DNA from 2 places in the Flavitalea antarctica genome. Region 2 is predicted to be linked to the other one. Evidence: riboswitches for the same ligand, from Rfam matches in the RefSeq annotation. Region 2 holds a riboswitch; the other holds the start of a gene.
The links. A riboswitch is a leader RNA that binds a small molecule or an ion and turns the genes downstream of it on or off. The one in region 2 is predicted to bind cobalamin.
Positions count from the first base shown of each region.

Region 1 (15,790 bases), on a different contig from region 2:
TACTCCAACTTTATGATAAAAGGAATATTATTTTTTGTAATTGCTGTGTTGTGCGGCAGCAGTTATGGGCAGGAGAAACCAACCGTTGCCATAAATCAAACTGGCTTCTACACAGCTTCGCCAAAAATAGCAGTACTTTTCACAGATGAGCCGGTATCCGGTTTTGAAATTCGAAACGCCCAATCAAAAAAAATTGTCTTCAAGGGCAAGCCGTCTGTATTAAAACAGTCAACCAACTCAAGCTTAAAAACCCAGGTAGCCGATTTTTCGATGGTCTCAACTCCTGGCAAATATATTTACTCTGATGGCCGGGAAGGAACCAGCCTGGAGTTCTCTATCGGTCCAAAAATACACAGCGGGTTGGCTGTTGCTTCTTTGAAGGGATTTTATTACCAGCGTGTGTCGATGCCACTGGATAAGACTTATGCCGGACCATGGGCCCGTGCTGCTGGTCACCCTGATACCGCTGTCGTGATCCACTCATCGGCCAGGACAAACCAACAGGGGGGCGACACAGTTATCTCTTCCCCCGGTGGATGGTACGATGCCGGGGATTACAATAAATATATCGTTAACTCTGGTATCACGATGGGTACGCTTTTGTCGGCTTATGAAGATTTCAGTGTGTATTTCGATACACTAAACGTCGGCATTCCCGAATCACGCAATCAATTACCGGATATCCTCGATGAGGTATTATATAACCTGCGGTGGATGCTGACCATGCAGGATCCGCAGGATGGAGGTGTATATCATAAATGCACGAATGCGGCTTTTGACGGTACCGTTATGCCCGGGATCACGAAGCTGACCCGTTATGCTGTGCAGAAAAGTACGGCCGCGACCTTAGACTTTTCGGCTGTGATGGCCCAGGCTGCAAGGATCCTCGCTAAATTTGAGAAACAACTGCCTGGTCTGCGCGACAGTTGTCTGAATGCAGCAAAAAGATCCTGGAACTGGTCGGTTAACAATCCGGCGGTGCTTTATAACCAGGATTCTATGAACCTGTTGCATCTGCCAAAGGTTACAACCGGTGCTTATGGCGACCGGAATCTTGACGACGAATGGTACTGGGCAGCAGCTGAATTGTATCTGACTACGGCCGACAGGCAATACGAATCCAAGTTGACATCCGCCCCCGGGCCCGTCTTCAGCTTACCCGCCTGGTCCAAGGTGCAGATGCTTGGTATATACTCCTTACTGCGATCAGGCAAAAATGAACCAGGAGTCAGCAGTCTAAAAAATAACCTGTTGAAACTAGCTGATGAGTATTGCTCCCTCGTACCAGGAAATGCATTCCTAACAGTGATGGGCACCCGAAAATCCGATTTCAACTGGGGATCAAATTCAAATGCTGCCAACCAGGGAATTCTGATGATCAACGCCTGGAAGCTGACAGGCGAAGTCAGGTATGCAAATGCAGCATTGGCTAACCTCGATTATCTATGCGGCCGCAATGCAACAGGATATCATTTCGTAACCGGCTTTGGCAGCCGTTCACCGAAACATCCGCATCACCGTCCATCAGAAGCAGACGGGGTAGCGGAGCCGGTACCCGGCTTACTTGCAGGAGGACCAAATCCCGGCATGCAGGATAAATGCAGTTATCCTTTCAGGGATCCCGAGACGGCTTATGTGGATGACTATTGTTCTTATGCAAGCAATGAAATTGCTATCAACTGGAACGCACCATTGGTCTATCTTGTAAACGCATTCGAAGCAATCCAGGGTAGATTAGGATATATTAAATCGCCTCAAAAAAAGTAATGTCTATGTTAACATATAAACCGGAGTGGTTACTGACAGCACTGTTGTTATCCCTTAATAATAATATCAGTTTGCCGCAAAGCGCCGGTGAAAATGCGGCATCAATCACTTCAGTGGTTAGAGATTTTCCATCTCCTGATCCCTTAAAATTCCGTAAACAGATCATCTCATCTGAGGCTTACGAGACAGCGGCAGTCTTCGATGTTGATCATGATGGAAACGACGATATCATTTCCGGGGCCTATTGGTATCCGGGGCCGGCATTCAAAGAAAAAATTAAGATAGGCGAAGTAAGGAAACAGGGCGAGTTTTATGATGATTTTTCTACTATCCCCATCGATGTAAATGGCGATGGATATCTCGACTTTGTTACCGGTGGCTGGTGGGGGAACACGGTCAGGTGGCGCGAAAATCCAAAAGGTAAAAAAGTTGAATGGCCCGAACACGTCATTGCTGAATGCGGAAACGTTGAGACTACCCGTGCCTGGGATGTAGATGGTGACGGATCGATCGAGATCATACCTAATAATCCCAACCGCCCATTATTATGCTTCAGATTGAATAAGGCTACCGGCACCTTCGACAAATTTGTGCTGCATGAAAAACAGGGCCATGGTTTTGGCTTTGGGGATATAAACGGGGATGGGAGAGGTGACTTTGTGTTGCCGGATGGATGGCTTGAGGCACCCACAGATCCCTGGAAAGAAAAATGGACCTTTCACCCTGAATTTCGCTTAGGCGAGACCGGTATACCCGTGATAGTCACTGACCTGAATGGAGATGGCAACAGCGATATGATCGTCGGACAGGGCCATGGATACGGGCTTGACTGGTATGAACAACAGTATAACAAGACCGATAAGACGAGAACCTGGAAAAAACATAGCATCGATGCACAACATTCACAGTTCCATACCCTGGTTTGGGAAGACATTGATAATGATGGCAAGCCCGATCTGATCACCGGTAAACGTTATCGTGCCCACGATGATAAGGATGCAGGCGCTGCAGATGATTATGGTTTGTATTATTACAAATGGAACGGAAAATCATTTGATAAAAATACCATTGTCTTCGGTCCCAAAGGAACCGGCAAGGGTACTGGAAATTACTTCGCCGTTACCGACCTGGACAAGTCAGGAAAAAAAGATGTGGTTGTCGGGGGTAAAGATGGCTTGTGGGTATTTTATGCTGAGTAATTCGCCGAACCCCGATTTATATTGAACTGACAGAATCGAAAGGCGGGAGAAAACCCGCTACGGGATCAAGGCCTGGTACAACACTTCGACAGGATGCAACGCTTTCACCCCTGTTCCATCTTTAACCTGGTGGCGGCAGCTTGTTCCGGGTGCCGCAACGATAACGTCGTGTCCCTGTTTCCTGACCGCCGGGAATAAAACCAGCTCCCCGATTTTCATAGATATATCATAATGTTCCTTTTCATACCCAAAAGATCCTGCCATGCCGCAGCAACCTGATGGTATCGTCTCCACCTGGTAATTTGCCGGCAATGATAACAGTTTAACCGAAGACGTGACACCAGTCAAAGCCTTTTGCTGGCAGTGTCCATGAAGAACGACTTTGCGGGCCTCTGTAGTAAACTGCGAACTGGTAATATTGCCTTTATCAATCTCCATGGCAATAAACTCATCAATCATAAAGGAGCTTAATTTTAACTTCCGCGCATCATCGAGTAAAGCCTCATCAGCAAGATCCATATACTCATCGCGGAAAGTAAGTATCGCAGAGGGCTCTACACCTATCAACGGATGGTCGGTTGATACCAATGGTGCAAGCATGCGGATGTTTTGTTCAGCGATCTTTTTTGCTTTACGTACCAGGCCCTTGGAAAGCCAGGTGCGGCCACTTTCTATATGATCAGGCATAACTACATTGTACCCCAGTTTTTCCAGCAGCATGATAGCCTTGATGCCAATGGAAGTGTCATTAAAGTTTGTAAATTCATCACAGAAAAAGTAAACCGTTTTTTCGGGGATTGGATCTCCCTGAAAACGCGCAGGTTGTTTCCGATGTTTCTTATACCAGCTTCGCAGTGTTTCTTTTTCCAGGGTAGGCATAGACCTTTCAACTGCGAAACCTGCGATCCTTTTTATCAGTTTGCCAATCACGTTGTTTGTAACGGCGAAGTTATATAAGCCGGGTACTATAGCGCCCAATGAAGAGGAGCTTGTATAGTTTGCGATCAGTTTGGACCTGAAAGGAACACCGTTAGCGTCGTAATAATGTTGCTGAAATTCCGCCTTAAGTTTTGCCATGTCGACGTTAGACGGGCATTCCGATTTACATCCTTTGCAACTGATGCAAAGATCCATGACGTCTTTTATTTCGGGATGGTCAAAACGATTGATCTTCGTGGAATTGGTGAGAAACTCCCTGAGAATATTGGCCCTGGCTCTTGTTGTATCTTTCTCATTCCTTGTGGCCATAAAAGACGGGCACATCGTACCGCCTGACAATTCCGTTTTCCGGCAATCACCTGAGCCATTACATTGCTCCGCATGTTGAAGTATATTCTGATTGTTAAACCGGAATATCGTCTTCAATGGCGGTGTTTGCTGCCCCGGTGTATACCGGAGCATCGTATTCATGGGTGGCGTATCAACAATTTTGTTAGGATTGAATATACCCTTTGGATCCCAGCAGCTTTTTACCTGCTGTAACAGCTTATAGTTTTTTTCGCCAACCATTTGCCTGATAAATTCACCCCGCAATCTTCCATCTCCATGTTCACCGCTGAGAGAACCCTGGTATTTTTTTACCAACGTTGCGATCTCCGCGGCAATGGAGCGAAATAATTCATTTCCTTCTTTTGTCTTTAAGTTTATTATGGGTCTTAAATGTATCTCTCCCGAGCCGGCATGGGCATAGTGAACAGAGTAAAGATCATACTTCTTCAGAATGATATTGAACTCACGGATATAAGCAGGAAGATCATTTACGTCAACAGCAGTGTCTTCAATTACCGGGACGGCTTTTTCATCACCCGGAAGATTACTTAACAATCCGAGACCCGCTTTGCGAAGTGTCCAGATTTTTTTTGTGTCTGCACCAAAGAGTAGCGGAAAGTGATATCCAAGACCCTGGTCCCTCATTTCACGTTCTATATCCGCTGCGATAGCAACGATCTCTTCCCGGGCTGATCTGCAGAACTCGATAACAAGTATCGCGCCTGGATCGCCCTTAACAAAAAAGCGGTTTTTGCTTTGTTCGATGTTGTCTTTTGTACATTCCAGTATATAATGATCAATAAGTTCGCTGGCGCTGGGTTTGTATTTCAGTGCGATGAGGTTAGCCCGGAGCGATTCGTCAATGGTGTTGAAATGAACACAGAGCAAGCCGGTTTCTTTAGGGGGCAAGGGGACCACATTCAACTTGATCTCTGTAATGAAAGCGAGTGTGCCTTCGCTGCCTGCAATAAGAGAGCAAAAATTAAATGGAGCACCTCCGGCCGTAAACGGAGCCATATCAAGTAACATATCGACGGCATACCCAGTATTGCGACGTTCAATAGATGGCTTTGGAAACTCCTTCCTGATTTCCAGCTGATTTTCATAGTTACCAAGCAGTGAGCGCATGGTCCTATAAATTCCCGCCTCTAAATTGTTTCCTTCACATTTCGCATGAAACTCTTCCAGTCCTATTGATTTGAAAACTGTTTCAGTGCCATCACTCAGAATTGCGTCCACGGAAATTAAATGTTCGCGTGTGCTTCCGTAAACCACAGAATTTGAACCACAGGAGTTATTACCGACCATACCACCGATCATCGCCCGGTTTGCGGTTGAGGTTTCTGGCCCGAAAAATAATCCATAGGGTTTCAGGAAAATATTCAGTTCGTCCCTGATAACACCTGGCTGAACCCGCACCCACTTTTCTTCCGGGTTGATCTCGATGATAGAGGTGAAGTTTTTTGAAACGTCTACGATGATGCCACTGCCAACTACCTGTCCTGCCAGCGAGGTGCCTGCAGTCCTTGGAATGAGTGAGGTATTTTCGCGGTCAGCAAAAGCGATCAGTTTCTTAAGGTCATCCTTTGTTTTGGGAATAGCTACAGCGAGAGGCTTCTCACGATATGCTGATGCGTCTGTCGCGTAAAGAATCCGCATTGTATCATCATCATATAACTCTCCATCCAGTTCGCGGGCGAGGGCACGCAATTTATCATGCATCAGTCGGTTGATTTTACACTTAAAAACAACGCAATTTACTGATTTATTTGCGAGCCTGATACAGTGAGGCATTTACAGGCAGCAACGCCCACGAAGAAAGCGTATTAAATGTCCGCGTTCTGGTGTATTTTTTTATCGTTGAACCACAAGTTCACGATAGAAGATGTCATGGTTGCAAGCTCTTCAAAGGCGACGGGCTTACGGAGAAAACAACTTGCACCCATCTCATAGGAAGAGTCACGGTCTTTTTCCAGTGTTGAAGTTGTTAGCACGATAACGGGAATCGCTTTCCAGTTTCGGTTTGCCTTCAACTCCTTCAAAACCTGCAGACCCATCATTCCAGGCATGTTCAGATCAAGCAGTATCAAAGAAGGGTATTGTTCCCGTGGTAGTGTATTAAGTGATTCGATTAACTGATCTCCGTTTTCGATGAATACATAGTCAATATTGAAATCGTTCTCGATAAACGCGTCTAAAATGATCTGCCTGTCGTCCGGATCATCGTCGACGATGAAAATAATATTCTTCTGATTCTTCATACAAGTATGTTTTATGGGCCTATGACCGGGCTAATCCAGTTCATATGGGGCATGAAAGCATTCGTGTTTTCTGCGGTATTTATCGCTTCTTCTTTAACTTATGGCAATAAATCAATTTTCAAACCAGATGTCACTCCGGCCTATGCATAAGGGTTGTAGACTAATTTCTACACCAAATATCCTTAATTTCTGATAATATATTCTAAGATTAAACATTTATGATTAGCGTTGACTATCAGATAGTTCAGTCTGTGATTCCTGGCATAAAAAAACCAGGCTTCCGTAAGGAAGACCTGGTGGTATTACAATGAACAAGTAAGCGTGTTTAAGCACTGCAGGTTACACAGCCTTCTTCCATGGTACACACAGCACCCGCAGGCATTTCGGCGTCCACAGGCTGACCCAGGGACTGCTGGTTGATCATGGGTTCAACCATTTTTCCACCCTGTTTCTCAACAGTAAACTGGACTGCCTGGCTTGCGGCTTTGGATCTTAAGTAGTACATACCTGTTTTCAACCCACTCTTCCATGCGTAGAAATGCATTGAGGTAAGTTTGCTGCTGGATGGTGAATCGACGAACAGGTTCAACGATTGGGACTGGCAGATGAACGCTCCCCGGTCAGCAGCCATATCGATGATGTTACGTTGCTTGATTTCCCAAACGGTTTTATAGATGTTTTTAATGTTCTCAGGAATTCCATCAATTCCCTGGACGGATCCATTGTTGGTCAATATGCGGTTCTTCATGTCGTCGTTCCACATGTTCAGCTCTACCAGGTCTTTCAAAAGATGTTTATTTACCACCACAAATTCACCGCTCAGAACACGACGGACATAGATATTTGAGGTATAGGGTTCAAAACATTCGTTGTTGCCGAGTATCTGCGAGGTAGAAGCGGTAGGCATAGGTGCAATGAGTAAAGAATTTCTTACGCCATGTTTGATGACTTCAGCCTTCAGCGTGTACCAATCCCAGCGCAGGGTGGGTTCAACGTTCCACATATCAAACTGGAATATACCCTTTGACACTGGTGAACCGGGGAACGATTCATAATAACCTTCCAGTTTAGCAAGGTCCTTGGAAGCGGTCATTGCGGCAAAATAGATGGTTTCAAAAATTTCCTTGTTGAGCGCTTTTGCCTTGTCGCTTTCGAATGGAAGCCGAAGCAGGATGAACACGTCAGCCAATCCCTGAACCCCCAGCCCAATCGGGCGATGGCGCACATTAGAGTTCCTTGCTTCTTCAACCGGGTAATAATTATTATCGATGATCTTGTTCAGGTTTTTGGTCACCTGGTAGGTCACTTCATAAAGTTTGTCATGGTCGAAACTGCCATCAATAACAAAACGTGGCAGGGCGAGGGATGCGAGGTTACAAACGGCAACCTCGTCGGGAGAGGTGTACTCCATGATCTCTGTACAGAGATTCGAACTTTTTATGGTGCCAAGATTCTGCTGATTGCTTTTCCTGTTTGCAGCATCTTTATATAGCATATAAGGAGTGCCTGTCTCGATCTGTGCATCAAGTATGGCGAACCAGAGATCCTGGGCCTTTATTGTTTTTCTTGCACGGCCTTCCTTTTCATAACGTTCATACAGTTCTTCAAATTCTTCACCCCAGCAATCCTGCAATCCCGGTGCTTCATGCGGGCAGAACAGGCTCCACTGGCCATCTGCTTCAACACGTTTCATAAACAGGTCGCAGATCCAGAGTGCATAGAACAGGTCGCGGGCACGCATCTCCTCTTTACCATGGTTTTTCCTGAGATCAAGGAAAGCAAATACGTCTGCATGCCATGGTTCAAGATAAACTGCGAACGCGCCTTTACGTTTGCCGCCGCCCTGGTCAACATAACGTGCAGTATCGTTAAATACACGCAACATAGGAATGATACCATTGCTTGTACCGTTAGTGCCACCAATATAACTTCCGGTTGCACGGATGCCGTGGATAGCAAGACCAATACCACCGGCGCTTTGTGAGATTTTTGCAGTTTGTTTCAGTGTATCATAAATACCATCGATGCTGTCTTCCTTCATAGTCAGCAGGAAACAACTGCTCATCTGTGGTTTTGGAGTGCCGGCATTAAACAGGGTGGGGGTGGCATGTGTGAACCAGCGCTCACTCATCATATGATAAGTGCTGATCACAGATTCAATATCATTTTTATGAATGCCGATTGCAACACGCATGTACATATGTTGCGGGCGTTCTACCACCTTGCCATCAACTTTTAACAGGTAGGATTTTTCGAGCGTTTTGAAACCGAAGTAATCGAAGCCATAGTCGCGGTCATATATGATTGTGCTGTCAAGCAGTTCTGCATTTTCCTGGATGATGTCCCAGACATCATCAGATAACAGCGGTGCTTTTTTGTTTGCTTTTTTATCAACGCATTCGTATAATAAATGCATTGTTTTTGAGAAACTTTTGATGGTGTTTTTGTGCAGGTTGCTAACTGCTATCCTGCTGGCCAGCTGTGCGAAGTCAGGATGTTTGACGGTTAACGAAGCCGCAGTTTCCGCTGCCAGGTTATCCAGTTCAGTAGTTGTAACCCCATCAAATAATCCTTCAATCACTTTTTTTGCTACGTCTATCGAATTGACAAATCTCCTGTCTAATCCGTAGCAAAGTTTTTCAATGCGGGCTGTAATCTTATCAAATTTTACAGACTCCTTTTTTCCGTTTCTTTTTATTACCTGCATATCGTTAACATTTAATGGGTATTGTATATAGTATCCGTGGTTAGTATTCCTGCGCTCAGTTCAATTAAAAATCATCTTCAAGGCTGAAGGTCTGGGAGTCTTTATTTCCTGCCATGACACCTGCTTTCTGGTAATCTCCTACACGTTTCTCGAAGAAATTAGTTTTACCCTCAAGTGAGATCATTTCCATGAAATCAAAAGGATTGGTTGCATTAAACATCCTGTCATAACCAAGTTCACTAAGCCAGCGGTCAGCAACGAATTCGATGTATTGCTGCATCAGCTTTGCATTCATGCCTATCAGTGCAGCAGGTAATGCCTCGGTGATAAATTCTTTTTCGATCACCACCGCATCTGAGATAATCTTATGAACCTGTTCCTGGGAAAGCTTGTTACTCAGCATGCTGTACAACTGGCATGCAAATTCACAATGAAGTCCCTCATCACGGCTTATGAGTTCATTACTGAATGTGAGGCCCGGCATAAGCCCTCTTTTTTTCATCCAGAATATGGAACAAAAACTTCCGCTGAAGAAGATTCCTTCAACAGCCGCGAAAGCCACCAGGCGTTCTGCGAAATTTCCCTGGTCTATCCAGCGAAGTGCCCATTCAGCCTTCTTCTTTACCGCAGGAACGGTATCAATGGCATGGAACAAACGTGTTTTTTCTTTGGGATCTTTAATATAGGTATCAATCAATAAGGCATAAGTTTCGGAATGGATATTTTCCATCATGATCTGGAAGCCATAAAAACAACGTGCTTCCGGAAGCTGAACCTCGCTCATGAAGTTTACGGCCAGGTTCTCATTTACGATTCCATCGCTGGCAGCAAAAAAAGCGAGGACATGTGAAATAAAATGTCTTTCTCCATCGTTTAAAGACGACCAGTCTTTCATATCGCCACTGAGGTCAATCTCCTCAGCAGTCCAGAAGCTGGCTTCGTGCTTTTTATACATTTCCCAGATCTTGGGATAATTAATCGGAAGGATAACAAAACGATCCTTATTCTCTCTTAACAACAATTCAGTTTCCATCGCAAGTGTATTTAGTAGATGACAATTTTATTTGCCTGTCGGCAGACACAATAAGGAGGCATCAATAAAGCATAACCGGTTGAAATAAAAATCCAGTCACTTTGGCCTTTCCTCCGAAAGCGGACAGTGTTTGTCACCTGGCAGGTCTTCTGGCTTACTCCGCCGTTCATTACCTTCCCATCATAATATTGATAGTGGTGTGTAGTTTGAACGGCCCGGAACTCATGGCACCAAGGAGTTTACAGCTACGGGGATAGCACCGGATTCGCACCGGTTTCCCTTTTAGTCCCGCCCATGCGGGAACCAAATGACAGGTTCAAAAATAGGAAACGCGGCTATCCCCGGGGGATTTGAATATCCCCACCGTGTTGATAACTGTTCCACGTCCCCAATGGCTGGCTGGACTTGTAAATTCCCATGAAACCCCCGTCAGAACTGACTTTCGTTCATCGGCACTTGACGAATTTGGTGCAAGGTTTGCCAGTGCAAACACTTACTCAAAAAAGTGTTAATCATCTGAATCTAAAAGCTCCGGGTGTTCGTATTCTTATTACCTGCCCTGGCTTCTGATAAAGGTGGTCCGGATCTCTTCATGAACTCCGGCCACCTGCGGGCAGGATCACAGGCGCTGTCGTTCAAGCTTAAACGCTTCCCAGTCAAAACCGGGAACTTCTTTTTCTTTGCCATCAACCCAAACCTTACCACCGAGAAAAAAAGTTTTTGCCGCTTGTACTCCTCTTAAAAACAACTCTTTTTTTGCTTTTTCATCCATTCCAAAATTCAGCCAGTTGTATTCAGCAGCATCCACATAGCCGATGCACTTTTCATACATGGCGTTTCGCTTCAGAAAATCGCGGTCATAATAAAATCTTACCGTACTGAAAACGGTCATCAAATACTGAAATAAGCTTTTTGATTCAGGCTCTTCTTTTCCGGGACTGATATGTTTATCATCTTCCAGCTTTACCCCAAACGTTGGCAATCTTGAACTCACTACCGTCGAGTTGTGAAATACGTTAATCGGGAAATTTGACAATATTCCGCCATCCACAAACAATGAAATCTTCGGTGCACTTGTTTTCTTATCCCTTAGTGTAGCAGTCATCTTTTGTAGCCGGCTGGTATTCTGGACGTGTTGCGGTACGGCTACACGGAACGGTTCAAAAAAGATCGGTATCGACATTGAGGCCCTCACGAAATCCGCAGGGTTGATGGAAGGAGGATCCGCCCAATAGTCGGCCGCCATTAGTGGAAATTCCACTTTTGTCTGCGCGGTGATGTCACTCGCAACGAGGGTGAGATAAGGGTAAGGAACCGAAACATCATCCCCTGGAATATTTTGTGCGATGCGTTCCGGGCGCATTTCAATGTTCCCATATCGCTCTGTAATCTTCGTTTCCAGCTGTTCAAGCGTGCTTATGTTATTTCTTTGTAAGATCTCTGTGATCCACTGATGAAAATTTTTGCCTGTATTGATACCAAAACCGGCACGCGCGAACCGGAGCCTGAAATAAAAGAAAATAGATAATTGTATCACCAGGGCAATCACTGAAAGCAGGGCCAATGCGCTGAATATTTTGTGTATAACGGTAAACAGTGGCGAAAAAACCAAATGGTTATCAACCTGCTGAACAATGATTATATAAAACGCATAAAGGATCGGTATAACCACAGAGCAGCCAACAAGGAACTTCAACAAACGGGTGCCGAAGCGGTAGTTAATAAAAATCCGGATCAACCTTTTCGCCAGCCAGTGCCCGTCTACCAGGTGCCACAAATCATAACTCATCAACTCATGTAGCATGATCTCGGACTGCAGCCTGAAGTCATGGCCAGGATAATTTTTTCTGTCAACTGCCGCCAGCATCATAGTGGTAATCGCACCAGCACTCGTACCGGCCAGCCTGAGGAAACGAAAACCCAGTTTTTCTAATGCATAAGTGTAACCTATCAATGCGATACCTAGAACACCCCCGCCTTCCTGCACATAATTGACATATTCATATTCGTTACCATCCTCCCTTAATACAAGGTCAGAATAGACCGGTTTCTTTCCGTTGTTTCTTTGCCTCAGCGTCTCATCTATTTCCCTGATCAGTTCATCTGCGCCTGATTCGTCAATAAACTGCCTGACCGACTTATTGGTTACCGACATTGAATTTTTTTAAAGACTTAAAATACGACTTTCTGAATTATTCATTAGTTTCAACGGGCCATTTGTAAATTAAGGTTGCTCTGTGCATCATCATAAACATTCAAACCAGCCAGATGAATAACAAACTGCGGATCAGACTGATTGCTTTTTTTACAACAATAACGCTGTTGTATAACGTTGATGGATACTCGCAAAAATATGAACCCAACTGGGCGTCTATTGACAGCCGCCCCATACCTTCATGGTTCGAGGACAGCAAATTCGGCATTTTTATACATTGGGGATTATACTCAGTACCAGCCTGGGCACCGACCGGTCCCGAAATCCCAACCTATTCAAAATATGCGGAATGGTACGGTAAACGAATGACGGATAATAATGCTGTTGGAAAGATGTTTCTTGCCCACCATGAAAAAACCTATGGCAAAGATTTTAAATACAATGATTTTGTCAGTGGCTTTAAAGCGGAGATGTTCAATCCTGATGAATGGGCAAAGTTGTTTGAGCAATCCGGTGCTAAGTATGTAGTGTTGACCTCCAAACATCATGAGGGTTTCCCACTCTGGCCCAGTGTACATTCCTGGAACTGGAATGCAATGGATGTGGGACCACATCGCGACCTGGCAGGCGATCTGTCGAAAGCGGTAAAAAAGACAGGCTTGAAAATGGGTTTCTATTATTCACTCTACGAATGGTATAATCCCTTGTATAAGGAAGATGTTAACCGATATGTTGATGAACATATGATCCCACAGATGAAGGACCTGGTGAACAGGTATAATCCTGATCTTGTATGGACAGATGGTGAGTGGGATCATCCCAGCGAGGTCTGGAAAAGCACCCAGTTCCTGAGCTGGTTATTTAATGAAAGTCCGGTGAAGAAAGACGTTGTTGTTAATGACCGGTGGGGTAAGGAAACCCGTTCTAAACACGGTTCCTTTTACACAACAGAATATGACCTTGTTCACGATGATAATGCCTCAGGAAAAATGATAGCTCATCCCTGGGAAGAATGTCGCGGAATTGGCGGTTCCTTTGGATATAACCGTAACGAAAAACTGGAAGATTATTCAAGCAGCCGGGAGGTGATAAAGATCCTGATCGACAAGGTTGCACGTGGTGGTAATCTGCTACTTAACATCGGCCCAACTGCAGATGGCCGGATACCGGTTATTATGCAGCAAAGACTTATTGATATCGGGAATTGGCTGAAGACAAACGGAGAGGCTATCTATGGAAGTCGTGCCTGGTCTGCAGCACCTGCTATCAAAAAAGATACAAAAGTTTTTTACTCAACAAAGGGGAAAGACCTGTTTGCTATGGTTACTGTTGCTGACAACAAACCGCTGGTGATCAATGGTGTTAAAAAGCCGGCTGCAGTAAAGTTATTGGGTTACAACGGTGCAGTCAGATTCACGCACTCCGGTAACAAATTAACCATTACGATGCCCGCCGTTGATCCGTCACAAAATCTGTCAAACGATGCCTGGGTATTTAAGCTAAGCGGAACGCTGTAAACTTGTTTTTAAGAAAAGGTTAAGGACCATTGCTGTTAACAGGGCATAAAAAAAGCCCTGTTAACAGAGCTTTGCGAATTTTTTTGGTATCCAGAGACCATTTAGTTGTAACTACGGGTCATGACGTATGCGTATGGATCCAATGAATAGTAAGCATCCAGATCACGCGGAATGTCACTGATCTCAACCTCCAGGAAGGCATTGCCTTCGCGGATTTTCCAGATAAAGACCGGCTTATCTGTAACTGCGCAAATTTCCGGTAACATTGCCGGTAACAGGCCGTTCCAACATGCCTCTTCCAATTCAGTTGTTTCGTCCACGTTACGACTTTTTCCGGATCCTTCATTTTCAATGCGCTGCCTTGCTGAAAAACTGGTTCCCGTCATTAACAAAACCTCTTGCTGCGTTGATTGTTCTTCCATGACTTTAAGATTTGTTTGTCCAGGCCTGACTAACCCTAGTATCGGCTTAATAAATATTAGATGTCTTAATTACGTATGAGGTAAGTGCGTGGTTATGAAAATTTAGTTAAAAAACATGCCAGCCCCGATATTCTTAACCAGGATCATGCTAAAATGAGTTTTTGGACCTACTTTACACGAATGAAATTCATAGTTTTAGTCGCTATTTTCCTGACTTTGGAAACACAGGCCCAGATAAATCCCCAAAGTATCCAAATTGCCCGGGACAGCTTCGGCGTACCACATATTTTCGCCCCAACGGACGCAGAAGTGGCATATGGTTTAGCCTGGGCACATGCCGAAGATGATTTTGCGACTCTCCAGCTTGTTGTGCTTATGGGCAAGGCAAAACTTGGTACAGCCATGGGCAAAAAAGGAGCAGAGGCGGATTATGTTGTAAACCTCCTGAGATGCCGGCAACTTGTTGATGAGCAATGGAACACTATGGGTGCAGACTTTATAGCCGTGATGAAGGGATATGTTGACGGACTTAACGCATATGCCAAAGCACACCCTAAGGAAATCAAATACAAAAAAGCTTTTCCCTTTAACGAAAGAGAATATCTCACTGCCGTGGTTTTTTCCACCAGCATATTTTGTGGGGTTGATAAGGTGCTTCCCCAAATCCTTGGTGGAAAAATAAAGACGCTTCCCGGTCTCAGTGGGGAAGGATCAAACGCATTTGTCTTCCATCCGAGTAAAACTACCTCGGGCGAAGCTTTCCTTACCATTAATGCACATCAGCCAATAGAAGGCCCCACCGCTTTTTACGAGGCTCATCTTAACAGCGAAGAAGGCTGGAATATGCTCGGCGGACTCTTTCCCGGGGGATGCCTGATTTTTCATGGTACCAACGAAAACCTTGGCTGGGCACATACTGTAAACTACCAGGATAAAATTGATGTCTTCCAACTGGAGATGAATCCTGCAAATAACAACCAGTATAAATTTGACAATGAGTGGTTGACACTGGAGGAAAAGAAGATTAAGCTAGAAGTGAAAGGTGTTCCTGTTGGAATAGGCCGGAAAGTGTATTGGAGTAAATATGGCGCAACGGTAAAAACAGACAGGGGTGTGTTTTCCATGCGACTCCCCGCGAACATGGATTGCAAAGGACTTGAACAGTGGTTCCGCATGAACAAGTCAAGGAATTTCTCAGAGTTTTACCAGGCGCTCAGCATGACCAGTCTCCCCATGTTCAATATCATGTATGCAGACCGGTATGATACTATTTTTTATATCAGTAATGGAAAAATGCCGGTAAGAAATCCGGATAACGCTTATAACTGGAAGTCAACAGTTCCTGGCAACACATCCAAAACGTTGTGGACATCCTTTAAGCCAATAAACGCTTTGCCTCAGTATGTTAATCCAGGCTCTGGTTGGCTTTTTAATACGAACCATTCTCCCTTCCTGGCCAC
Region 1 is NZ_JBTLQG010000007.1:60,380-76,169, reverse strand. It holds gene ACX0G7_RS09290 (glycoside hydrolase family 9 protein) at 13-1,767, shown strand; gene ACX0G7_RS09285 (FG-GAP repeat domain-containing protein) at 1,773-2,966, shown strand; gene ACX0G7_RS09280 (FAD-binding and (Fe-S)-binding domain-containing protein) at 3,024-5,957, opposite strand; gene ACX0G7_RS09275 (response regulator) at 6,062-6,496, opposite strand; gene ACX0G7_RS09270 (ribonucleoside-diphosphate reductase subunit alpha) at 6,822-9,203, opposite strand; gene ACX0G7_RS09265 (ribonucleoside-diphosphate reductase small subunit) at 9,268-10,236, opposite strand; cobalamin riboswitch at 10,359-10,559, opposite strand; gene ACX0G7_RS09260 (patatin-like phospholipase family protein) at 10,856-12,391, opposite strand; gene ACX0G7_RS09255 (alpha-L-fucosidase) at 12,505-13,908, shown strand; gene ACX0G7_RS09250 (hypothetical protein) at 14,010-14,330, opposite strand; gene ACX0G7_RS09245 (penicillin acylase family protein) at 14,511-15,790, shown strand, end outside.
Region 1: another riboswitch for cobalamin. It lies ahead of ACX0G7_RS09265 (ribonucleoside-diphosphate reductase small subunit); the one in region 2 lies ahead of ACX0G7_RS00425 (TonB-dependent receptor plug domain-containing protein).

Region 2 (15,790 bases):
GTGGTGTTGATTACCATTTATGTCAATTTTTTCAGCCAGCGATTCCGGAAGAAAGCTACCAGCTGAATTTATTAGTCGCGGAAATGGTGAATCCCCGACCTTGTGAATTGCAGCAACTGTGGATCGCAGGTATCGTTAGTTCAGGGACGTCGTACAGCCTAAGGCACCACGACGGAAGTTATACATCATCCGGCGAATGCTATGTTGCTGAAAATCTTTTCGTGTATCAGTTCTTTGTTGATGCACCCGCCGGCCACCCCTCCTGCCGCGATTGCGTTGGCAAGTGAACGAAGCGGCGAGCAATTATCACCTGCTGCAAATACCCCTGGAACTGAAGTCTGTTGGTATTCGTTAACCTTAATATGAATTTTATGAAATTCACAGCCAAGCATTTCCGGCAATTTACAACGTTGCTCCATAAATGGCCTTGCATATGCGGCCTGAACCTGCAAACTTGAGCCATCTTCAAAATGAATGCTTTCAAGCCAACCATCATTATGCTTCAGCTCTCTGATCTTCGTTTCGATAACCATAATACCTTTTTCGGACAGTGCCAGTTCCTGATCTGGTTCTAAACCGCTGTCCCCGTCAGTTGCCACAAATAAGTCGTTTGTCCAGTTTTCGATAAGTTCGGCGATTTCAAACGCGGCCTTGCCTGAAGCAATGATCGCTGTAGGGCGGCCCCTGAATTCATATCCATGGCAATACGGACAATGTAATACGGAGATACCCCAGCATGCTTCGAAACCTGGAATCTCCGGCATCACATCATGTATACCTGATGTAAAAAGCAGCTTTTTCGCCCTTAGTACCAATCCTTTTGTGGTAGTCAGTTCAAATTCATCATGATCTTTTTCCACGCTTTCAACGTTATCATTCATGAATTGAACAGTGGGATATTTCAACACCTCCTGTTTACCGATCGCTGCAATCTCGGCCGGGTTCCTGCCATCATGGCCCAGCAGATTATGAGCCCGCGGAGTTTGCTTGTTACATGGTTGCCCGCTATCCACTATCACTGTATGCCTCATTGATCTGCCCAGCGCCATAGCCGCTGACAAACCCGCATAACTTCCTCCGATGATTACTACATCTGCTTCTTGCACTGCCATTTTCGATTTTTTTCTTCTATTATGTAAGGTGACCTGTACCGGCAATGATGGCCGGATTGGATTTGCTATGCAAATATAATACGAAGATTCTATTAATTGCAACATTGTTGCATAAATCTCGATGCTGATATCTGTGTGCCACAGCACATACATATGGCATCCCCGCTCTTAAGAGGATCGTAATTGCTTTTTTCCGGACAGCCCAGTGTACGGTTTCGTACATTCTGCCACGAAAAAATCTTTTTTACATATTGGTTTTCAAGGTTTTGTCAAACTGGCTTAAATCATGATCAGTATCACACTTAGCCGACGGATATATAATCAATAACAACCAACTCACGATATGATCAAGAATTATTTTAAGATCGCCTTCAGAAATTTGTGGCGCCACCGGGTTTTCTCAGCCATTAATGTGCTGGGACTTACTGTGGGAATGACCGCTTGTTTCCTCATTTTTTTATATGTGAAGTTTGAATTGAGTTATGATGCTTTCCATTCCAGGAGTGCGCGCATTTACAGGATGGTAAGTGATATTAAGACACCATCTGAAACGATTAATGCAAGCGGTCCGTCCTGGGCAGTAGCACCTCATTTGCGGGCAGACTTTCCGGAAATTGAGCAGGCTGTCCGGGTTTCCGGAGCGGACAATATGCTGATCAGGAAAGACGATATCAAATTCGAAGAACCCAACGCGGTGTTTGCGGACTCTGCTTTTTTTGAGGTGTTTGACTTCGAACTGGTAAAAGGAAGCCGGCAAAAGGCGTTGCAGGAACCATTCAGTATCGTTCTTACAGAAGCCGCCGCAAAGAAATATTTTGGCAATTCCGATCCCATGGGGAAAACGCTGCTGATCACCGGTCGTGCCCAGGCAGTTACAGTAACCGGAATTATGAAGGATATGCCGGAGAACTCGCTGATAAAGGAGGATGTGGTTGTTTCGATGAGTACCCTGACTCAAAAGTTCAATCCGGGCCTCGATGACCAGTGGGGAAACTATGGTTCTTCAACTTATATATTGCTGAAACCAAATACTGATGCTGCGACATTGGTTAAGAAGTTTCCGGCTTTCCTCGAGAAACGTAACGGCTCGGAGATGAAAGAAAGCCAGATGTATCCGACGTTGTTGCTTGAGCCGCTACGCGAAGTCTACCTGTACTCTACCCGCTTCGGTCCCAAGGGTGGAAACATTTCAAATGTTTATGTATTTTCTATCATTGCCATTTTTATATTGGTCATCGCTTGTATCAATTTTATTAATCTGACTACTGCCAGATCTGTTGAACGTGCAAAAGAAGTTGGGATACGAAAGGTTGTGGGTGCTTTACAGTTTCAATTAGCCCGGCAGTTCATAGCCGAATCCGTTTTGCTTTGTATCATTGCGTTTTTTGTATCTGTCTTACTGGCCGCATTGCTGTTACCTGCGTTTAATACGCTGGCCGGAAAGGAAATCAGCCCGGGTATATTCAGTAACCCTTCGGACATAGTTACACTTTTTGTTGCATCAGTGGTGATCGGTTTGCTGGCCGGACTTTATCCTGCATGGGTACTCTCCTCTTTTAAACCAATAACTGTGTTGAAGGGCAAATTTTCCACAAGCACACGTGGCATAATCCTTCGCAAAGGTTTAGTTGTGGCGCAGTTTACTATCTCGATAGCACTTATCATTGCTACCATCATCGTTTACAACCAGATGGACCATATGCGCAAACAGGATCTTGGTTTCAATAAGGACCAGGTACTGGTTATAGATACAAAGGGCGAAGATGCTAAATTCGCATTTAACCTTGCGGTCCGTGACATACCAGGCGTTGTAAGTACCGCAATGTCTTCCAGCGTTCCGGGCGGCGGGAACCCCGGTGCTTATTCTGAAATTGAAAACAGTAAAGGCGATCTTCAGATCGCGAACCTGGATTTATATTTTGTTGACTATGACTATGTACCGAATTATAAAATGAAGATGGTTGCCGGTCGTTCCTTCTCGAAGGAGTTTGGTACTGACACCACCAAAGCCATGGTGATCAATGAGGCTGCAGCAAAGCTGTTTGGCTATAAAACACCGCAGGAGGCAGTGGGGCGTCGTTTCAGGCAGTGGGGTCGCGAGGGCCAGATCATTGGAGTTGTGAAAAATTTCAATTTCCGTTCTTTGCAACAGGAGATAAAACCGCTCACTATGCGTATTGAACCGGATGGCGCTAACCTCCTTTCCGTGAAGGTTCCCGCAGCTAATCTACCAGCTACCATAGCTGCCATAGAGAGCAAGTGGAAAACATTGATCCCAAACCGCCCTTTCAGTTATTTTTTCCTCGACGAGTTTTTTGATAACCAATACAGGAGCGAAGAGAGGTTTGGTAAGCTGTTTGTGAACTTTGCTATACTTGCCGTGTTCATTTCCTGTCTTGGTCTGTTAGGTCTTGCATCCTATAGTACCATCCAGCGAACACGTGAGATCGGGATCAGAAAAGTGATGGGAGCTTCAGTAACCAACATAGTTAATCTTCTGTCTTTTGACTTTTTAAAATTAGTTGCATTATCATTCCTTATTGCAACACCGGTTGCCTGGTACTTTATGTATAAATGGCTGGAAGACTTCTCTTATCGTAGCAGTATCACCTGGACAGTTTTTGCTATTGCCGGTATTCTTGCTTTCCTGATTGCATTAATTACGATAAGTTTCCAGGCAATACGGGCAGCCGTAGCGAACCCGATCAAAAGCCTGAGGTCGGAATAATGGCCGTTATCACCGGTTATCACTAAAAGTCAGATAGCCAATCATCCAGAACAGATGACAGTCATTACTCACTATGATTAATGGCAACTATGTACTGATTCTTGCAAAGCGCGAATTACGAGCCGGCGCAGCTCTCTCCTCTTACCGGGAACAGGTAACTGGGTATTTTATTGCTTATTATAAACGGGACTTAGCCGAATCAACGGGAAAGTTTCCGTGCCAGCTGACTAACAGTTTGGCTATCCGACTGGCATGTGTTTTATGACCTTTGTAATCGCAATGGCTTATTACAGATTTAAATTAAAATTACATGAAAGCAGCACGGATTCACGGACCACGTAGTGTCACTTATGATACAGTCGATGATCCCATCATACAGGAAGACCGCGATGTCATATTGAAGGTGACGGCGACGGCTATATGCGGTTCTGATTTACACATTTATTCAGGAGGTTTGCCCCAGCCCCGGCCAATGGTCCTTGGGCATGAGTTCATGGGCATTGTTGAAGAAACGGGTAAAGCCGTTAAGAACCTGAAAAGGGGTGATCGTGTAGTGGTCCCATTTCCGATAGCGTGCGGCACCTGCTTTTTTTGTAATCACCATTTGCCCGGACACTGTGAAAACAGCAATCCCGAAAATTATGGACCTGAAGGTGGTTTGCTCACAGAGAAAGGGGGCGCCTTGTTTGGATATACAGATCTGTATGGTGGTTACGACGGTGGCCAGGCAGAATATGTGCGTGTTCCTTATGCAGATTATGGGCCGCGCATAGTGCCTGATAACCTGACTGATGAACAGGTGTTGTTTTTGACTGATATTTTTCCCACAGGTTATACTGGCATTGATTGGGGCGAAGTAAAGGGCGGAGAGACAGTGGCAATCTTCGGTGCGGGCCCGGTTGGGATTATGGCTGCAAAGAGTGCCTGGCTACGCGGAGCGGCAAGAGTCATTATTGTAGATACGCTTGAATACCGATTAGCAAAGGCAAAGGCCGCTGCGGGTTGTGAAACAATATTGTGGAAGGACGATGCGAAGGATGTGGTTGAGGAAATTCGTTCAATGACTGAGGGCAGGGGTGCAGATGTTTGTGTGGAAGCAGTTGGATTTGAGCCCGAAAGAACTATTCTTGACAAAGCAAAGGCAGTGATCAATTTCGAGAAGGGCTCGCCAAAGGTGCTTGAGGCCTGTATGAGTGCCGTGAGACGTGGAGGCATAGTACCGGTGCTCGGCGTTTATCCGACTAGCTATGATAATTTCCCTATAGGGCAGTTTTTCGATAAAGGGATTACGTTAAGAGGTGGCCAGGCGCCTGCACATAAGCACATTGACAAACTGCTGGAGTATGTTGTAAGCGGTCAGGTAGTGCTTGAAGATATCATTACCCACCGTCTGCCACTTTCGGAAATCGCCCATGCCTATAAGATTTTTAAAGATAAGGACGAGGATTGCGTTAAGGTGGTACTGGATCCATGGAAGTAAGGCAGTAAATTCAAAATAGGAAATGTATGTTTATCATGATAGCCAGGCTCTGCCTGGTTATTTTTTTTCAAACATCGATGGTTCGGATAAGGTTGGTAGAGCCTGCCGATTTTAATAATTTTCATCGTAACTTATTACAGGAAATAAAACAAATATGTACTAATGAAGATATTGTTCATCTTTTCATTGCTGACCGGGTTCGTGGCAGACTCATTTTGCCAGAACCAAGGCAGCGCAGATTCGCTGAGTGCTCAACAGTCGGTAGTCCGATTATTTGATGGCATAGCAGAAATCGATTCAGCCAAGATCGTAGCCAATGTAACAAAAGATTTTCTTCTCCTGGAAGATGGCCTGGTTTGGAATATGGATTCACTGGTCAAGGCGATTAAACCCATGAAAAACCAGGATTTTAAAAGAACAAATGAATTCCGTTTTTTGAGCCAGCAACTGACCGGTGTCACAGGCTGGATTGCTTATTACAACACCGCACATGTTCAGTTCAACGGACAGAAAAGGGACATAAACTGGCTGGAAAGTGCAGTGGTGGTCAAAGAGAATGATACCTGGAAAGTGAAAATGCTACATTCAACGAGGCTGAGAAAACCTCCGGGGAAGTAGGTTCGTATCTTAATAGTAAATAAAAATCTGAATGCTCAAGACGATACATAAACCTGTTTTGATATTGGCTGTGGCCTTCGGACACGTATTGGCATTGTTACCGCATACAGGACGGGGTCAGCCTGCAAAAACAAACGTTGTATATACATCAGACATTGATAATTTCTGGAAAGCATACGATAGCGTTATTTCAACAGACGACCGCGGGAAGCAAATAAACTTCATGCAGACCTTATATATCGATGTTGGCACAGAAGGATTAAAAGCGTTTATCAATGCGAGGAATTATTCAGCGGAAAATTATATCAGGTTGATCAATGACTATCCTGCATTCTGGAAGAGCGTTCGGAAAAATACGCTTGCGATTAAGTCGCAGGTCGACCAGATTGAAAAAAGTGTCGACCGTTTCAGGTTATTATATCCATCGATCAGACCTGCAGGAATTTATTTTACTATCGGCGGGCTGAAATCAGGTGGTACAACAACAGATAATATGGTGCTGATCGGCGCAGAGATGGCTGCCGCAGACACCGGTACTGATGCTTCGGAGCTCAGTAACTGGCTCCGCTCAGTGTTCAGTAGCCAGATCAATGGGAATATTGTCGGGTTGAATATTCATGAGTATGTGCATACGCAACAAAAAAAGAAAGGATCCTCCCTGCTTGCCCAATGCCTCCAGGAAGGATCCGCTGACTTCATTGCCGAGTTGGTTACGCGTCAAAAGAACCTCAACGATTATATGATTTACGGCCAGAATAATGAAACAAGCCTGAAACTCCGTTTTCGAAATGAAATGTGGCGGAGATCGATTTCAAACTGGCTGTACAATGGCGAAAAATCAGACCACCCGGATTTAGGTTATTTTATGGGCTATACGATCTGCCGGGCATTTTACAACCGGGCTACAGATAAGAAACAGGCCATCAAGGATATCATTGAGCTAGATTTCAGCAGCAAGGATTCCGTGTCTGCCTTTCTTGATAAATCATATTATTACGAAAATCCTAACATCCGGACGCAGTGACACCATTGCAATTTCCTATTCTTTCCAGATACCTACGCTATTAGGATTTACACCGGGACTTACTGAAAAGGAATATTTTTTCTTACCGGTCTTATCAAAGCAAAACACTTCACCCGAGATGGTATAGTTTTTTGCGTCAGTCACGAACACTTCACCTGTGGCGTTGTCGATGGTGAGACCGTAAGGCGACACAATTGCAGTACCATCAGTTACAAAATTCGGAGAAGCCTGTTTGAAATCATTTGTATTCAACAGTCTTACTGTATTCACCCCAAGATACCCGCCGGTAACCAATAGCTGACCTTCATAGAAACGCATCTTTCCGACCGTTGTATCGGCTTTTTTAATGATCGATCCGGTGGCAGCATTAAATTTGACCAGGGAGGGCTTGATGCTTCCATAGTTGCCTGTACAGGCCACATAAACATTTCCAGCCTCATCTGCAGCAATTCCACCAGGATTTACACCTACTGTTATCTTCCTGATTTCCGTCATTGTTGTAAGATCAACCACTGAAACAGTTGAATCAGGAATTGGATTAAAACCGCCCGAATTAGACACAAATAATCTATCACCCGCAATGGCCATCATTTCCGGGTTCGCACCAACCGTTATGAATTTCTCAACCTGCAGTGAATTCGTATCTATCACCGCTACGGTACCGTCATAGGATGAAACAAGCACCTTGTTTTTATAAGGGAGTGCATACCGTGGCAATCTTGGGGCACCTGAAGTCGTCTTCAGTTCAATCTTCCGGAGGCTTTTTGCAGTTGCAGCCTCTGAAACCTGTACATAGCTTGAACCGTTCATTACTATATAGATCTTTGCCCCATAAATAATCAGGTCATTGCCGGTATCGCCGAGTCCACTTCCATTAGCAGTTGCAAATACGTCAGTGCTGGTCGTATTATTAGCTGCATTGTAAAAAGTAAGAGTGGTGTTGTTCTGACTGAATAATCCTTCGTTAAGTACATACAGGCCCTTTGTGATCTTTGGTTGCTCCTGTCCACCCACATCATCTTTACTACAGGAAGCAGCGAACATTGCAATCATACCAGCCATTAAAAAAACGCTTGACTTTTTCATCTTGAGTTATAAATTATTAAAAGTTAAAATTATTTTGTAAGACCTTCCCGGCATCGGGTAATAACTCACCACGTCATACCGTTCATTGTTGATATTATTTATTTCAGCTTTAGCTGTCAACAGCGATTTTGAAAGCCTGAATTGCCTTGCCACAAAAACATCACAGGTGATCCATCCATCCAATTTGTTGAAAGCATTATTTTCTCCCAGTGTAAACCGTTTGCCAGAAAACAACAGCCCGGGACCGGCGGTCCATTTACGGTAAGAAAATGAAACCAGGGCTGAACCTGAATGATTAGGAGTATATGGGATCCTGTTATTATAGGTGGTTGAGTTGGCATCGGTTTTGTCTGATGCGCGCTGCCAGGTATATGCTATTCTCGTGAACCAGTTTATCTCAGGGGAAAGCTTCCCATCAAGTTCCGTCGTCAGATCTACGCCGTTAATATCAACAATACCGAGGTTGAGCATTGTCCACACAAACAGGTTCCTGTTTGGCACGGCAACGATTTTATCTTTCACCTTCAGATGATAAGCATCAAGGCTTGCCCCCCATTTTTTTATAGCACGATCATAGGCTTTGGTAAAACTTATACCGATATTGTAATGATCTGCGAACTCGGGCTTCAGTGACCTGTTACCAATCAGGGTATAAAAGAGGTCATTAAAAGTGGGCATTCGAAATAATTTCTTATAAAATCCCCTGACAAGTAAAGGTCCATTGTTACCCGGCTTTACACTCAAAGCTATCGTTGGAGTAAACTCATTACGAAAGGAAGGAGCACCATTGTTTGTGTGATCAGCAACATAGTTGTGTAATACCGATGTCTTAAACTGCCACGCGCCGGTGTTATAATTTAAGGACAAATTGTTCCAGGTCGCTATTCTCTCCGGCGAACTGTAATTGGTAGTGTTGGCTTTTAGTGAAGTATATGCGAGATCTGATGATGCCGCAATAACCAGTTTGTTCCCGGCTTTATGACTGGCGGCCGCACTAAGATAGATCTCCTGTTGCCTGTAGTCCTGACTAAGTCCCCCCTGGTTGTTAGGAAAATCCGGATCGGTGTACCTGGTACGGTTGTATTGATATTTTGCTGAAATAACCAGGCTTGTGCGCGTCCGTATTTTTGTCCTGAATCTCGTCTGCGCATATAGGTCGCTGTTAGATAATTGCTGAACGGAGCGATCATTGAAGAAAACGATAGGGCCCGGCAATCCCCGTTCAGAAACATAGGATCCGATCTTTGTTTGCCAGTTTGCACTGTCGTTGAAAACATAGGTAAGATTCGCTTCGGATTGCACGGCACGCACGATCGAGTTGTTTCTTTCTGATTTGTATGACAGATTCCCGTTTTCAATCGTGACCGGGTAATTGCCGGTCGAATAAGTAGCCTCCACATTTCCGCTTAGGACAAGTTTGTCGTTCAAAGGAAGGTACAAACCGGCGAACGGCTGAAGGTGTTCAAATGAACCTGCTTTTATGCCTGTCTGCCAGCGAACAGTTCCAACACCTGCCAGGTCATATGTGTTGGATTCGATGGCAACGGTTGTTCCTGCCGCGGCCGCCCTTGCCGGAACCAAAGTTTCCTGTATTCCAGCCTGGTGCAGCTGTAAAGACTGAACAAAAGTTGTTGAGAAGCGACTGAGATCTATTTGTCCTGTCTGCAGGTCCGAAACAGGGATGCCATCATATAGGATACCTGTATGTGCGGCTCCAAGGCTTCTTACTGAAATTGTCTTGAGGCCACCGGTACCACCATAGTCCTTTATTAACACTCCGGAAAAATAGCGTGCCGCATCTCCTATTGAGTAAGCATTGATATTGTCAAGCTGCTTTCTATCAAAAGCCTGGACCGGGGTGATTGATTTGAATAACTGTGGCTTGCCTGCTGCGCTCACCGTGACGGTACGGAGAATTGCGGCTGAGTCTTTATCCTGCGCAATTCCTGAAACAGGTATATAGCATAATACTGAGTTCATCACAGCGACTAATGATACCCATGCATAGCGATATACAACAAAAAATCCTCTTTTACAAAAAATGAACATTATTAATAACTGCTTATCCTCACCGCCTTTTCCACGAAAGCATGTGACTGATGATAGTTATGGCAGGTCTTCTGGCTTGAAGCGCGATCTGGCGGCCTTCCCGTTTCCTGATGAGACAACAGTGGCAGTAGATGAGATCGCTATTTGGCTTCTTACAGCTGCGGGAACAGCTCCGGTTTTGAACCGGATTCCCTTTTAATTCCGCGAAACACGGAAACCAATAACTGGCGGCAAATATATATTTTTAGATTGAACAGCTGCGAACTTTTTCGCGATCACCCAATTCGATGCCGGGATGTCAGAGCACCGGCTTTTTAACCTGGGTGCTAATAATACAGAAGTGTGAACAAAAACTGTGTGAGCAAACACTGTGCAACAAGGAATGGTTAACAGATACTGGTTAACAAAGATTACTTTACTAAAACGGGATTAACACAGGCTGATGAACCATCCTGTGTTACGACGAGTGGTTAACAAAGACAAAAGCTAACTCCGACGGTGTAAACAAAGACAATGTCACTAACTACTCAGCAAGCTGATAATAATGCTGGAGCGGTTTTATAACAGTTGCGTGGCTATTTCAGCGTAACTATCTCCCCTGTTCTTACAGATTCGTCACAGGCAACAGCAATACGCAGGCTGTTGATCCCGTCTTCGATTGAGTCCGTAAGATCCAGATCCTCCCGGATAGCTTTCAAAAAGAAAGCCTGCTCCCGGTTACAGAGTTCCTGGTGGTCCGGTTCGTCAAGAAGATTTATCCACTCATCTTTTTTGGTAAACTCCTGGCTACCGTCTATATCAGCATGATGAACACGGATGGATTCTGTTTTTGTATGTGATTCGACATTATCAGACTTACCTGTGCCACCAGCGTTTTGAGCAACGATAGAAACGGAACCTTTTGGCCCGAAAACATCTTTCACAAAAAAAGCCGTCTCACTAACCATTGGTCCCCATCCCGCTTCATACCAGCCAACAGATCCATCTTCAAACTTTAATTGAAGTTGTCCATAATTGTAATTGCTTTCAGGGATCTCGTTGGACAACCTGGCACCGATTGCATGAACTTTTACAGGTTTAGACCTTGTCATCTGGCACATAACATCTATATAATGCACGCCGCAGTCGACAATCGGGCTGAGACTATTCATCAGGTTCTTGTGAACGGTCCACATGTTACCATGAGATTGCTGGTTAAGATTCATTCGCATTACCAGTGGCTTACCCATTTGTTGTGTAAGTTCTATGAACCGCATCCATGAGGGATGATAACGGAGAATATACCCGATCACCAGTTTCTTACCAGCGTCCGCTGCAGCTTTTGCCACCCGCTCTGCTCCTTCAATAGTATCTGCCAATGGTTTTTCAATAAATACATGACAGCCGTTTTTAAAGGCCGTGATAGCGAATGACTCATGCGTATCTGGATACGTTGAAATACAAACTGCATCAGGTTTGGTAGATGACAAAGCCTCTTCATAATCACTAAAGAGCGCGTATCCACCTCCAAGTTTATCATTTAACACTTGTTTGCTTTTCCCGGTAGAAACGAGTCCGCAAATTTCAAAACCTTCGATGTTTGCATATGCGGTCGCGTGTGAAGCGCCCATGTTACCACATCCTACTACGAGTATTCTAACCGGCTTGTTATTATTTGTCATGAAGTTTATACTGTTTGTCTGTTGGATTAATTTATATTGATCGTTATCCTGTCTTATTAAATGACAAAATAATATGGGACGCAAATATACATCCTAAAACAGTAGTATCCATCCTTCAGAGCGGGTAGTGTCCATCAATCAGAGCTAAGTATGATCCGGACTATTAACGATGTAATAATAATTGGAGAAAAAATCTGTCTGCTGGCTGGGAAGCAGGTAAAGCGTAAAACAACACGTCCCGGATCAGGCCGGGACATGTTGTTTGCTCTATTTGTGTTTTACTGCAATTGACTTTTTACGGATTCATACAAATGAACGCGGGTGAAGGGTTTGACCAGGAAGGCGTCGGCCCCGTTTTCAATCGCCAGGTCTTTAGCGGCACCATCCGTGCCTGATATCATGATGACTCTTGTTTCGGGATGGGTTTTCTTAATTGTACTAATGAAGTCGATTCCCAGTCCATCAGGCAAGCGGTTGTCTAACAGGACCACGGCCGGCTTTTCCACATCAAGATATTCCCGGGCAGCAGTAATGGACTTTACATGGTCCACTTCCATTTCGTCACCGGTAAGCATGATATTCAGAAGCAAACACATGTCCGCTTCATCTTCTACTAGCAATACTTTCTTGGGCTTTGTTTTCTGGAGTTTAGTCGCGGGCATACAATGAAAAGATTATGGGTGATTTTGGATGTTCCACACATAATAAAAAACTGTGCCAACACGGATCATCATTTTGGATTCTACAATTACAGGGTTTACACTAATGCTTTCCGGGCGAATTCCACACATTTGGCAGTCTCCCTGACCGCATCCGAACCTTCCGGAATCGGGTATTCCAGCTCGATGGTTGCGGGAAAACGATATTTGTTTTTTCGCATCAGCTGAAGCGCCTGGACTATCGGGGTGTCTCCTTCACCCCATGAAACATTCGCTCCGCCATTCTCTTTTGATTTACGATCCTTTACGTGCATGCTCACTATGTTCCGGTGTTTTTTTGTGATCAGGTCAATCGGATCAAATCCGGCAGCAACATAATGACCCATGTCGAAATTCAGGGCATTGTAAGCTGACTGGCCCAACGCTTCGTCCCAGGCCGTAATGGTCTGTTGCAAGTGACCGTGATAACCCACATAAATTTTGTGTCTCGTGGCCATGTCCCCAAGCCTTTTGGTTTGTTCCGCATTCCGAGGCAGCTCTACAGTAACCTGGTTAGATCCAAGTGCTTTTGCCGCCCTTAATGCATAATCAATTTCCTGGTCGCTGTTTTTAACGCCGAGTGCAGACGGTTTGTATGCGTAAATACCTACGCCTGCATCTTTATACATTTTACGCACCTGTTCGAATTTCTTCATTGGCACCGCACCCCGCCAATCCTTCATGGAAGCAGCATGGGCCGCCCGCTCAGCTTCTTGTTCGGGTGTCGGCTTCTGACCGGGAACAAACTTTGGACCCACCGGTGCACCGGCAAACTCTTCGACAGCATTACCCATCAGCTCGATTGCGCTGATATTACAGTCTACACAGTATTTAAGGATTTGCTCAACCGATGATGGCATGCTACGCCATGAATAACTTATTACTCCAACCTGTACCCCGTTAAATAATGAATTTGGTTTGCCAAGGTTCCTGATTATAGCCGGAAAACCTGATACATAGCCCGATGCGAGTGTCGCACCGGTGAGTGATACTGCGGATGCGATAAATTTTCTCCTTGACCATTGACCTTTCATATTTATAGCTTATTTGGATGAAGTATTGAAGCAGGTGACAACTGCAATTTATCATTTATACTTTCTATCCCAACATAAATATTGTAGGAGATTTCCTCATCATACCTTATTTATTTTCTGGTCACATCTTAATTATTTTCCGGTGACACCTATTTTTATCTGACACCCGAATGATTTCCTGATCGCGGCTTTTCCTTGTCACCCCGGGCGAAAACTTTTTATCACAAAATTTTCTCCAATACATAAAAACCCTGAGCAGAATTACGAAATCTATGCAATTGTTTAAAGGACGATTATTACCGTAATTCAGCTGATTATAATTTTACAGAATAATTTAAAGTATTCAAATAAGTAGTAGAAACGCTTCGTTAGAGCTGAGTATCCTAAACCCCCGGAGAATGAAAAACCCCTATTCCGCCCTCCTGAAATCTTCATGGAAGTATGCGGCCAGAGACCGCAGAAAGTTTGTCCTGATTTATGTGATGTTTCTTGTTTCGAACACCATCTACTCTCTCGGACCTTTGTTATTAGGCTGGTTTGTTGGCAAAGCCCAAAAAGATACATCCAGGATGTTGGAGTACACCATGTTTTTTGTTGCCAGTTATTTCTTGCTAAAATTTGTTGAATGGTGCTTTCACGGACCGGCACGAGTGATGGAACGAAATCTTGCATTTTCGTTGAGCCGTAATTTCATGCGGGAAAAATATCATCAGACCCTACATCTTCCCGTTAAATGGCACCAGGATAATCACAGCGGTGAAACCATTAGCCGGATCAAAAAGGCATACGAAGCACTAAGGGGTTTTTTCGATGGAGGTTTCACTTACATTCATACCTTAACAAAGTTTGTATTTTCGGTTATTGCGATCATCATTTTTTCACCTTTATTTGGATCAATAGCAATTGCAATCGGAATCATTACCGTGATGATCATCGCAAAGTTTGATAAACCTTTTATTAAGTCGCTGCGGGAAGTGAATGCTAAAGAGAACAAGGTTACTTCTAACCTGTTCGACAGTCTCTCAAACATTCGCTCAGTAATCACGCTTCGTTTAGAGAATAGCATGGAGAAAGGACTCCTTAATAAATTGAAAAAAGTTGCGCGGCCTTTCCGGAAAAATGCAGTGATCAATGAATGGAAATGGTTTACTGCTGAGATGATGATCACACTTATTTATTGCGTAATAGTTTTGGGCTACGTGTACCAGAACTGGACGCCTGGTGGTGTATTTTATATTGCAGGTCTGGTAACCTTACTTGGCTATGTTAACCAGTTTACCAGTGTGTTCCAGAATGTGGCAAGCCAGTATAGCCAGTTGCTGCAGCATCAAACCAATATGGAAGGTGCGGAAGAGATCACCGCCGCATATACCACGCAGCATCGTCCCGATCACCCCGTCGCCCTGCCAGGCACCTGGTCTTCGATACAAATAGATCACCTGAGCTTTTCACATAGGGCCGCTTATGCCGAAGAGTTCAAACCTCAAAGTCTCCATAAATTAAAACTTGAGTTGAAGAAGGGTCAGAAAATAGCGCTTATTGGTGAAAGTGGCAGCGGCAAAAGTACGCTGATGTCAGTCCTTCGGGGGTTGTATGATCCCGGTCAGGAAGCAACGGTGATGATAGACGGTTTGCCATTTTTTATGGATTCAATTAATGAATCAACTACCCTCTTTCCACAGGAGCCGGAGATCTTTGAAAATACGATCAGGTATAATATCACACTTGGTCTGCCGTGTAAGGATGAAGAGATCAAACGCGTTTGTGAGATCGCACATTTAAATGAAGTGATCAACCAGATGCCGGAAGGACTGATGACTGACATCCGCGAAAAAGGCGTGAACCTTTCAGGTGGACAAAAACAGAGACTCGCATTGGCGAGGGGTGTTTTAGCAGCGAAAGACAGCAATATCATTTTGCTGGATGAACCGACAAGCAGTATAGATCCTAAAACGGAATACCATATCTACGAGCGCTTGTTTAAAGCTTTCAGCGATAAAGTCGTTATCTCTTCAATTCACCGCCTGCACCTGCTCGAGAACTTTGATTATATCTATATCATGGATAAGGGAAAGATAATTGACCAGGGTAGTTTTGATCAGTTACTTTCCAATAGTGATGTTTTTAAGTCCATGTGGAGTCATCAGAATGGGCAGGTATTTCAGATGTCAGCATAATTGGTATCTAATTCGCACCAGGCTTGTTGTCTAATCTGAATTCCCTGAACACTGCCACTTTATCCGGGCTGCCCTTGCTGATCAGACCAATCCTCAGGGCCCTGTCCCACGGAGGCAGGTAAG
Region 2 is NZ_JBTLQG010000001.1:120,698-136,487, reverse strand. It holds gene ACX0G7_RS00460 (DUF2784 domain-containing protein) at 1-66, shown strand, start outside; gene ACX0G7_RS00455 (NAD(P)/FAD-dependent oxidoreductase) at 186-1,112, opposite strand; gene ACX0G7_RS00450 (ABC transporter permease) at 1,456-3,840, shown strand; gene ACX0G7_RS00445 (zinc-dependent alcohol dehydrogenase) at 4,151-5,320, shown strand; gene ACX0G7_RS00440 (nuclear transport factor 2 family protein) at 5,483-5,938, shown strand; gene ACX0G7_RS00435 (gliding motility protein GldB-related protein) at 5,970-6,962, shown strand; gene ACX0G7_RS00430 (YncE family protein) at 6,978-8,048, opposite strand; gene ACX0G7_RS00425 (TonB-dependent receptor plug domain-containing protein) at 8,055-10,028, opposite strand; cobalamin riboswitch at 10,143-10,334, opposite strand; gene ACX0G7_RS00420 (Gfo/Idh/MocA family protein) at 10,673-11,758, opposite strand; gene ACX0G7_RS00415 (response regulator) at 12,037-12,420, opposite strand; gene ACX0G7_RS00410 (sugar phosphate isomerase/epimerase family protein) at 12,516-13,490, opposite strand; gene ACX0G7_RS00405 (ABC transporter ATP-binding protein) at 13,889-15,667, shown strand; gene ACX0G7_RS00400 (family 43 glycosylhydrolase) at 15,675-15,790, opposite strand, start outside.